DNA from 3 places in the Halomonas sp. SCS19 genome. Region 3 is predicted to be linked to each of the others. Evidence: predicted binding sites of a transcription regulator. Region 3 holds the regulator's gene; each other region holds the start of a gene.

Evidence for each region. Region 3 encodes sigma-54, which starts transcription at its own class of promoters, with help from an activator protein. Its sites were predicted from a motif close to TGGCACNNNNNTTGCTNT; they were not measured.
Region 1: glnL (nitrogen regulation protein NR(II)) is a predicted target of sigma-54. The motif match lies at 1,813-1,830, and genes of this name have one in related genera.
Region 2: NFH97_RS04075 (HAD-IIB family hydrolase) is a predicted target of sigma-54. The motif match lies at 1,395-1,412, and genes of this name have one in related genera.

The regions. Positions count from the first base shown of each region.
Region 1 covers NZ_JAMSHN010000001.1:2,392,884-2,396,157, reverse strand. Annotated here, with positions in the region: gene ntrC (nitrogen regulation protein NR(I)) at 1-653, opposite strand, end outside; gene glnL (nitrogen regulation protein NR(II)) at 646-1,695, opposite strand; gene NFH97_RS10395 (DUF4124 domain-containing protein) at 1,995-2,570, opposite strand; gene glnA (glutamate--ammonia ligase) at 2,801-3,274, opposite strand, start outside.
Region 2 covers NZ_JAMSHN010000001.1:996,840-1,000,113, forward strand. Annotated here, with positions in the region: gene NFH97_RS04070 (glycosyltransferase family protein) at 1-410, opposite strand, end outside; gene NFH97_RS04075 (HAD-IIB family hydrolase) at 407-1,357, opposite strand; gene glyA (serine hydroxymethyltransferase) at 1,653-2,918, opposite strand; gene NFH97_RS04085 (hypothetical protein) at 3,137-3,274, opposite strand, start outside.
Region 3 covers NZ_JAMSHN010000001.1:238,844-242,117, forward strand. Annotated here, with positions in the region: gene lptA (lipopolysaccharide transport periplasmic protein LptA) at 1-223, shown strand, start outside; gene lptB (LPS export ABC transporter ATP-binding protein) at 223-948, shown strand; gene NFH97_RS01025 (RNA polymerase factor sigma-54) at 1,219-2,631, shown strand; gene hpf (ribosome hibernation-promoting factor, HPF/YfiA family) at 2,791-3,099, shown strand; gene ptsN (PTS IIA-like nitrogen regulatory protein PtsN) at 3,105-3,274, shown strand, end outside.

The sequences.
Region 1 (3,274 bases), 2.2 Mb from region 3:
GTAAAGGCGCCCTTCTCGTGGCCAAACAGCTCCGACTCGATCAGATCCCGGGGGATCGCCGCCATATTGAGGGCAATAAAGGGATTGGCGGCGCGGGGACTGTGCTGATGAAGCGCACGCGCCACGCGCTCCTTGCCGGTCCCGGACTCGCCGTTGATCAACACCGTGATATGCGAGTGCGCCAGGCGCCCGATGGCCCGGAATACCTCCTGCATCGCCGGCGCCTCACCGATGATCTCGGCGTCGAGTCCTTCGGGCACGCTGACCGGCCGCTGGCGCTCGCGCACGTGGGCCACCGCGCGTCGCACCAGGGCCAGCGCCTCGTCCACGTCGAACGGCTTGGGCAGGTACTCGAAGGCCCCGCCCTGATAGGAAGCCACCGCACTGTCCAGGTCGGAATGGGCGGTCATCACGATGACCGGCAGGTCCGGGTGCACCTGGCGCACCTTGGCCATCAGATCGAGTCCGTCGATACCTGGCATGCGGATATCGGTGACCAGCACGTCCGGCGGCTCGGCCAGCAGTCGATCGAGGATACCGTCGGCCCGCTCGACCGCCTCGACCTCAAGGTCCGGCTGCGCCAGGGCGCGCTCGAGCACCCAGCGTATGGCCCGGTCGTCGTCGACGATCATTACACGAGCGGTATCAGTCATGACTCATCTCCAGGGGAATCAACAGACGGAATTCGGTGCGTCCAGGCTCGGACTCGCATTCGATCAGCCCTTCGTGCTGGTGCAGCACCGACTGGGCGATCGACAGCCCCAGGCCGCTGCCCTCGGCACGACCGGACACCATCGGATAGAACAGGGTCTCGCGCAGCGTCTCGGGGACGCCCGGGCCGTTGTCGATCACGCTGACGTCGCAGACCAGACGATGGCGCTGGGCGCCCAGGGTGAACTGGCGGCGCGCGCGGGTCCTCAGGGTCATCACCGGGTTCGGCGTCTCGGACTCGACCAGCGCCTGGACGGCGTTGCGGGCCACATTGAGCACCGCCTGGATCAACTGGGCTTCATCGCCGGTCAACTCCGGCAGGCTGGGATCATAGTCGCGCTCGATGCTCACCCGCGGCTGCTCGACCAAGAGCAGCGCGCGTACCCGCTCCAGCACCCGGTGGATGTTCAGCGGCTCTCGCCGACTCACCCGGTTGGGCCCGAGCATGGAATCGACCAGATCCCGGAGCCGATCCACCTCTTCGATGATGATCCGGGTGTACTCCTTGAGCGCCGGCGTCTGCTCCAGGTCACGCTCAAGTAATTGCGCTGCACCACGAATCCCCCCCAGGGGGTTCTTGACCTCGTGGGCCAGCCCCCGCGCCAGCACCTTCATGGTTTCCTGGCGCGACTGCAGCGCTTCCTCGCGGGAGATTCGCAACAGCCGATCCCGTGGCTCCATCTCCAGCAGCAGCTCATCAGGCGACAGCGGCGTCACGGTGTAGTCCACCGTCAGGGGTTCTCCACCGGCGAGGACCAGCCGCGCCTCCCGCTGGGTATAGGGATGCTGTCCATCCCGGGCACGTATCAGCACCTCGGCGATATCATCCTCGCCGCTGAGCCAGTCGCTCAGCGCCACGCCGGCAACCCGACTGGCGCTGACCGCCAGCAGGGTCTCCGCCGCCGGGTTCATCCAGGTCGGTCGCAGCTCGCCGTCGAGCAGCATGACCGCAGTTGTGAGGTGTTCGATGATGCCAGGCGTCATGGGTCCATCCTGATGGGGCAAAGCGCCCGCTCGATAGAGGCCGCCACGGCGCCAAGCCGGCATTCCATGGTGGCGGTCCAGGTCTCGGCCTCGAGCAGGCGTCAGACAACAACATTCAAAGCAAGAAGCGGGCCAGCCTTGGTGCCAGTGGCACACTCCCGCCGCACAGGCGCCAGGACGGTGCTTTTGTCGAGGAGGCGGGTCACCGTCGGCGCACCTACGCACCATTTTAGTGCACCAACCTGGTGCAGGGCAGTCTCGCCTGGATCACTGTCCGCACAAGGCCCGCAGATCGCGGGTCAAGGCGGCGCAGGACGAAGGGGGTTGGCGGGAAGCAGGCGGCTGGCGCGCTGTACGTGAATGACGATATCGGCACTGCGTTGACGCACCTCTCCCGACGGGGCCAGCACCACCAGGCCCAGGCGATGCTCGCCACGCTCCAGATTGGTGAGCCACAGTGGGCCGATGCCGGTGACGCTGGTGGCGAGCACACCGTCGACCTCCAGGCCGAGGCGATCCCCCGTCGCCGGAGGCGGGCTGATCGCGGCCAGCACCTTCAATCTTCCCCCGGCCCCCGTGGGCAACACGCTGCCATCCGCCGGAGAGGCGATGGCCAGGACATCGTGGGGCTGGAAGATATCGGCGTCGCTATCCGGGCCTGGTACTGAAGGCGCCGTCGGCCTGGTGGGCGCCGCCACATCCAGCGCAGGGGCGCTGGACAACGGCGGCGGTGCCAGCGCGCGGGCGCCGACCGAGGGCGTATCGCTGTAGCGCACGACGCCGTCGGGACCGACACTGCGATAGATGGTGCTCGCCGGCACGGTTTCTGCCACCGGCAACGCCAGCCCGGACGCTGCCAGCAAGGCAATGGCCATCAGTGACGGTCGACACGGCGACGAGGGAGCGCTCTCGCCCCTCTCCCGGCCTGCCCTGCGCGTCCACCGCTGCATCATCGTGATTGCCCTCGCCGACCTTCCCCTGACGAGGATGACGTCAGCCACGACCCGAGCCAAGGGAATCCCTTGCCCAGGCGCAAGGCCCGCGCAAAAAAAATCGGCCCCGCGATCATCGCGGGGCCGACGGAACGCACGAGGCGTTATGCCGATCAGCAGCTGTAGTACATGTCGAACTCGATCGGGTGGGTCGCCATGCGCAGGCGCTCGACGTCCTCGTTCTTGAGCTCGATGTAAGCGTCGATCATGTCGTCGGTGAAGACGCCACCTTCGGTCAGGAAGCTGCGGTCCTCGTCGAGGGCTGCCAGCGCCTGGTCGAGGCTCTCGGCCACGGTCGGGATGGCCTTGCCTTCTTCCGGCGGCAGGTCATAGAGGTTCTTGTCCATGGCGTCGCCGGGGTGGATCTTGTTCTTGATGCCGTCGATACCGGCCATCAGCATCGCCGCGAAGCACAGGTAGGGGTTGGCGGTCGGGTCGGGGAAACGCGCCTCGACACGCTTGCCCTTCGGGCTTGCGGTGTACGGGATACGGATGGAAGCAGAACGGTTACGGGCGCTGTAGGCCAGCATGACCGGCGCTTCGAAGCCCGGCACCAGACGCTTGTAGGAGTTGGTAGAAGCGTTGGT
Region 2 (3,274 bases), 760 kb from region 3:
GCCTGCACATAGCCCGCACAGAACCACACATTGCGGCCCTTGCCCGGCTGCTGTGGCGCCAGGCCTTCCTCGGCCAGCTGCGCGTCCAGCGCGCTCAGGCGCGGGCCGTCATTCCACAGGATGCGATGGTGCTGGGGCAGGCGCGAAAAGAACTCGCGTGCCCGCAGAAACTGGTCCCGGTCGGCACGATCGAGGCCGATCACGATCTCCGACAGATAGCTCGCCTGGGCCAGCGACTCGACGATGGCGTCCAGCGCCGGTCCTTCCAGCTCCGAGTACAATGACGGCAGGATCAGCCCGAGCGGGCGCTGGCGGCCGAAGCGCTCCAGATCCGCCTCCAGGTCTTCGACCTTGCGCCGGGTCAGGTTGTGAAAGTCGGTGATGATGCCGTTCTGGTGGAAATCGCTCATGCCTCACCCTCCTCGCCCAGCTTGTGATGATCCTTGTCGTCGGCGCCGCCGGCATCTACGCTGCCGGCCTCAGCGCTGCTGGCAGGCCCCGCCGCGTCCTGCTCTCCCCAGAAGTGCGCAACCCCCTCGGCCCAGCCCCTGGGGCCCAGCGCCTCGCTGCGATACAAGCGCGGCTGGCACGGGGACACGTCGAGGCCATGGCGGGCACGAATCACCACCGCCGCATCGGTGGCCTCGAGCATGGCGACATCGTTGGGGCCATCGCCCAGCGACAGGGTCTCGGGGCGTCGGCCCTTGAGCGCCTCGAAGCGGGCGCACAGCCATTGCACCGCCTGGCCCTTGTCGGTGTCGCCGAGCACGTGCCAGAAGCGCCCGCCCCTCGTCATGCGCAGGCCGTCACTGGCCAGGCCCTCGCGAAAGCGCTGCAGCAGCGCTTCGTCGTCTTCCCACAACAGCGGCTCGCTGCCCTCCCGCAGGCGTGCCAGGCGAGCCTCCTGTTCATCCAGACCGGTGAAGGCCACCACGTCCTCCAGCGCCATCTCGCTCATGGTCAGAAAGCGCGCGGACAGCCGCTCACGCCAGATCGCCACCCGCCGGCGAATCAGCCCGATATCCACCCCGAGGGTGCGGATCACCAGGCCATCCGGGCCCGGCTGTCCCTCACGTCGGGCGTGACACCAGCTGGGGGGCAGCGCAATCACCGCGCCGTTCTCGGCGATAAAGGGGCGATCGGCGAGGCCGAGCTGCTGGCGCAGCCCGAGCAGTTCACTGCGGGTCTTGCTGGTCACCGGGATCGCCGCAACGCCGGCCTCACGCAGGGCATCGAGCCAGGGCTCGGCGGGCTTCCAGCCGTAGTCATGGTGGTCGAGCAGCGAGCCATCCAGGTCGGTGAACAGCAGCCTGGGCCCGTCGAAGGCACCGATTCGGGGAGTCGTGCTGGCGTGCATGGTGGGACCTTCGCATCAAAAGGGTTCACCGAGATGCAAAGCAAGGGCTGCGCCAGCGCTCAACAGAGCAACGGGAAAACAAGTAGATGAAGGGAATGTAGACGTCAGCGCAACGAGGCCCCGTCAGGTCCGGGGCGGACGCGGCCGTGCCCGGTGCAGGATAAGGCACCACAATGGTGCATCGACAGCCGACGCCCCGCTGCAAGCACACAGCCCCAGAACGACGACACCCCCGAGAGCGGAGCTCTCGGGGGTGTCTTTGGTGGCCTGAGCGGCGGGTCACCCCGCCGGGCACTCAGCCGTAGACCGGCAGACGGGTGCAGACTTCTTCCACCTTGGCCTTGACCTCGGCCTCGATGGCCTCGGTGGACTCGCCCTTGGCCATGACGTCGAGGATGTCGCAGATCCAGCCAGCCAGATCACCGCACTCGCTCTCGCCGAAACCACGGGTGGTGACCGCCGGGGTGCCGATACGCAGGCCAGAGGTCACGAAGGGGCTCTGCGGATCACCGGGCACGGCGTTCTTGTTGACGGTGATGTGGGCACGACCCAGGGCCGCGTCCGCGTCCTTGCCGGTCAGGCCCTGCTTGATCAGCGACAGCAGGAAGAGGTGATCCTCGGTGCCGCCGGAGACCACGTCGTAGCCACGCTCGATAAATACCTTGGCCATGGTCTGGGCGTTCTTGACCACCTGCTGCTGGTAGGTCTTGAACTCGGGCGCCATGGCCTCCTTGAAGCAGATCGCCTTGGCCGCGATGACGTGCTCGAGCGGGCCGCCCTGGCCACCGGGGAAGACCGCAGACTGCAGCTTCTTCTCGATGTCGGCGTCGTTCTCGGCGGACAGGATCAGGCCACCACGGGGACCGCGCAGGGTCTTATGGGTGGTGGTGGTGACCACATGGGCGTGGGGCAGCGGATTCGGGTAGACACCGGCGGCAACCAGGCCGGCCACGTGGGCCATGTCCACCAGCAGGAAGGCACCCACCTCGTCGGCGATCTCGCGGAAGCGTGCCCAGTCGATGATCTGCGAGTAGGCGGAGAAACCGGCGATGATCATCTTCGGCTGGTGCTCGCGGGCCAGGCGGGCCACCTCGTCGTAGTCGATGCGGCCGGACTCGTCGATGCCGTACTGCACGGCATTGTAGTGCTTGCCGGAGAAGTTCGGGCGGGCGCCGTGGGTCAGGTGACCGCCGGCGTCGAGGCTCATGCCCAGCACGGTGTCACCGGGCTTGACCAGGGCCTGGAAGACCGCGCCGTTGGCCTGGGAGCCTGAGTGCGGCTGGACGTTGGCGTAGCTCGCGCCAAACAGCTCCTTGGCATAGTCGATGGCCAACTGCTCGACCACGTCGACGTACTCGCAGCCACCGTAGTAACGCTTGCCGGGATAGCCTTCCGCGTACTTGTTGGTCAGCTGGCTACCCTGGGCTTCCATCACCCGGGGGCTGGCGTAGTTTTCGGAGGCAATCAGCTCGATGTGAGCCTCCTGACGGGCGACTTCCTTCTGCATCGCATCGAACAGGGCATCATCGAAACCGGCAATCTGCATATCACGGCTGAACATCGGCGGCATAACCTCGCAGCGGGGGATTCAAGGGGCAATCGCGAAAAGCGGGCCGCCATCATAGCGCAGCCCATGACCGCTTTCACATGAAAGACCGTCATGGGCTGCTGCATGATTTCTCATCTTGGCTTCAGTCAGACTGAAGCGTGGCCCACCGGGCGCTCTTTTCCAGGCTCAGCCCGAAACGCCGGCGGGCGCCACGACCCTTCGGCCAAGCCCTAGTCCATCGTGACTTCCATGGACAACGCCTGGGGCAGCCCCAGCGGGTCCTGGGCCAGCTTCTGGAGCTGTCGGCTGGGTGGCAGGCTGAGGTCGATTGACATCTCGCTGGCCTCGCCGGCCATCATCTGCACCAG
Region 3 (3,274 bases):
GGTGGTCAAGGGCTGGGGCCGCAAGGTGATCTACCACGTGGCCGAACGCCGCATGGAGCTGATCGACCAGGCTGAGCTGCACAAGGCCAATGACACCTTCGACGGTGCCTATCTGGAGTACTTCCTCGATCGCCGCGTGGTCCAGGCCCGCTCCAGCGCCCAGGGCGTCCAGGGCGAGCAGCGCATTCGCATGACCCTCGAGCCGGAAAGCCAAGGAAACTGATGAAGACTCTCCACGCTCGCCATCTGGCCAAGAGCTACAAGAAGCGTCGCGTCGTCCAGGACATCAGCCTGTCGATCGAGCAGGGCAGCATCGTCGGTCTGCTGGGCCCCAACGGGGCCGGCAAGACCACCTCCTTCTACATGATCGTCGGCCTGGTCAGAGCCGACGCCGGCAGCATCAGCATCGATGATCGGGACCTGAGCCGCGCGGCCATGCATCAGCGCGCGCTGGCCGGTATCGGCTACCTGCCTCAGGAGGCTTCGATCTTTCGCAAGCTGTCGGTGGCCGACAACATCATGGCGATCCTCGAGACCCGCAAGGACCTCGACCGCGAGGGCCGAGAAGCACGTCTCGAGCAACTCCTCGAGGACTTCCACGTCAGCCATATTCGCGACAACCCCGGCATGAGCCTGTCCGGCGGGGAGCGGCGCCGGGTCGAGATCGCCCGCGCCCTGGCCACCGAGCCGGCCTTTATCCTGCTCGATGAACCCTTCGCCGGGGTCGACCCGATCTCGGTGGGCGAGATCAAGTCCATCATTCGTCAACTCAAGGCCCGCGATATCGGCGTCCTGATCACCGATCACAACGTGCGCGAGACCCTCGATATCTGCGATCGTGCCTACATCGTCGGCGACGGCCAGATCATCGCCGAGGGCAGCGCCGAGTCCATCCTCGCCAACCAGCGCGTCAAGGAGGTCTACCTGGGCGAGAACTTCCGCCTTTAGACCGCAGGGCCGCCCGACAGCCGCAGTCGCATCAAGCGGCCGCAACACTTGCCAGCATCAGCATCCAACCGCCGGCCCCGAAAGGGTCGGCCTCACCTTGCACACAGGGCCTCCCTCGAAAGAAGCACCTCCCCCCCTACCAAGTTGTTCCACATCGACCTTTTCACTCCCTCCCACAGGTCAAAAAACACCAACTTGGCAAGATGCTTGCATGTCTGATGACTCGTCGTTAGGGTAAAGCCTTTCGACAACACTGGTGGATCCCGACCCATGGCCCTCAAGGCGTCACTGCAGCTGCGCATCGGTACCCAGCTGACCATGACCCCGCAACTGCAACAGGCGATCGGCCTGCTGCAGCTTTCGACCCTGGACCTGCGCCAGGAGGTCCAGCAGGCGCTGGAGGCCAACCCCATGCTCGAACTCGAGGACGAGTTCGGCGAACAGCAGACCAGGGAAGCCGTGGAAGATGACTGGGCGGATCAGATCCCCTCGGAGCTCAGTGTGGACAGCGACTGGTCCGACACCTACCAGGACCTGGGCACCACCCCCGCCGGTAGTGGCGAGGCGCCGGATTTCGAGCGCCAGGCAAGCTCCCAGTCACTGCACAGCCACCTGAGCTGGCAACTGGCGATGCTCGACGTCAGCGACCAGGAGCGCCTGATCGCCGAGAGCCTGCTCGACGCGGTCAACGCCGACGGCTATCTCGAGCAGACACTGGATGACATCGCCCAGGGGCTCGAGCAAGACGGTCGTCGCCCCCCTCCCCTCGCCGAGGTGGAGGCGGTGCTGGTTCGGCTGCAACAGTTCGAACCGACCGGAGTGTTCGCCCGCGACCTGCGCGAGTGTTTGATGCTGCAACTGGATAGTCTGCCTCGCGATACCGTCCTGCTGCCCCAGGCCGGACGACTGGTAAGACAGTTTCTCGAGGCGCTGGCCAGCGGCGACCGACGTCTGCTGAAGCGCCGGCTAGGACTCGATGACGACCAACTCGACAGCGTCATCGAGCTGATCCGAAGCCTCGACCCACGTCCCGGCAGCCAGTTCGGTGACAGCGATAACGACTACGTCATTCCCGACCTGGTGGTACGCCACACCGAAGAGGGCTGGCGCGTTGAACTCAATCCGGATGCAATGCCCCGACTGCGCATCCAGCCCGACTACGCTGCGCTGATTCGGCGCGCGGACAAGAGCCAGGACAACCAGTTCCTCAAGGACCACCTGCAGGAGGCGCGCTGGCTGATCAAGAGTCTGTCCAGCCGCAACGACACCTTGCTGAAGGTCGGCCGGGAAATCATGGTGCGTCAGATCGACTTCCTCGAGCAGGGAGAAGCGGCCATGAAACCGTTGGTGCTGGCCGATATCGCAGACAAGGTGGAGATGCACGAGTCCACCATCTCCCGCGTGACCACCCAGAAGTTCGTGCACACGCCTCGCGGCGTGTTCGAGTTGAAGTATTTTTTCTCGAGCCAGGTCGGCCAGGATGGCGACGCCCATTCCAGTACCGCCATTCGCGCCATGATCAAATCGTTGATTCAAAAGGAACCTGCCCGCAAACCTCTGTCGGACAGCAAACTGGTGGAATTGCTGGCGGAAGACGGCGTCAATGTCGCCAGACGCACCGTGGCAAAGTACCGGGAAGCCATGAATATTCCGTCTTCCAGCGAGCGCAAGCGACTGCGCTGAGGCCTTGCGCTGCGGCGTCGCTAGCCTAGTTATCGGGAAAGCGCAAGCACTTGAAATTTCGCATGACATCTGCGTCTTTCTGCGTAGCGTCGAGGGGGTTTGCAGGATCGGAAAAAGGGTTACAATCAAGCCACCACCCGAAAGAGCAAGGAGCCTGTCATGCAAGTCAACATCACCGGCCACCACGTCGAATTGACCGATCCCCTGCGTGACTACGTACAAGAGAAGCTCGCCCGTGTGGAGCGCCACTACGACAACATCACCAACGTCCAGGTGACCCTCTCGGTGGAAAAGGAACGCCAGCTGGCCGCCTGCACCCTTCACGCCGCCGGTGCCGACCTGCATGCCGAAGCGCAGGACGGCGACATGTATGCTGCTATCGACGCCCTTGCCGACAAGCTGGACCGCCAGCTGGTCAAGCACAAGGAAAAATCCCAAGCCCGCGCCCAAGGCGCCGGAATTCGCTGACTCTCATGACATTGGAAGCCATTCTCCCTCCCGAGCGCACATTGTTCGATGTCCCGGGAGGCAGCAAGAAGAGGGTGCTGGAGTTTTTCAGCACCTTCATTGCGCAGAACACCCCGAGCCTGGACAGCCAGGAGGTCTTCAGTCGGCTGATCGGACGTGAGCGCCTGGGCAGTAC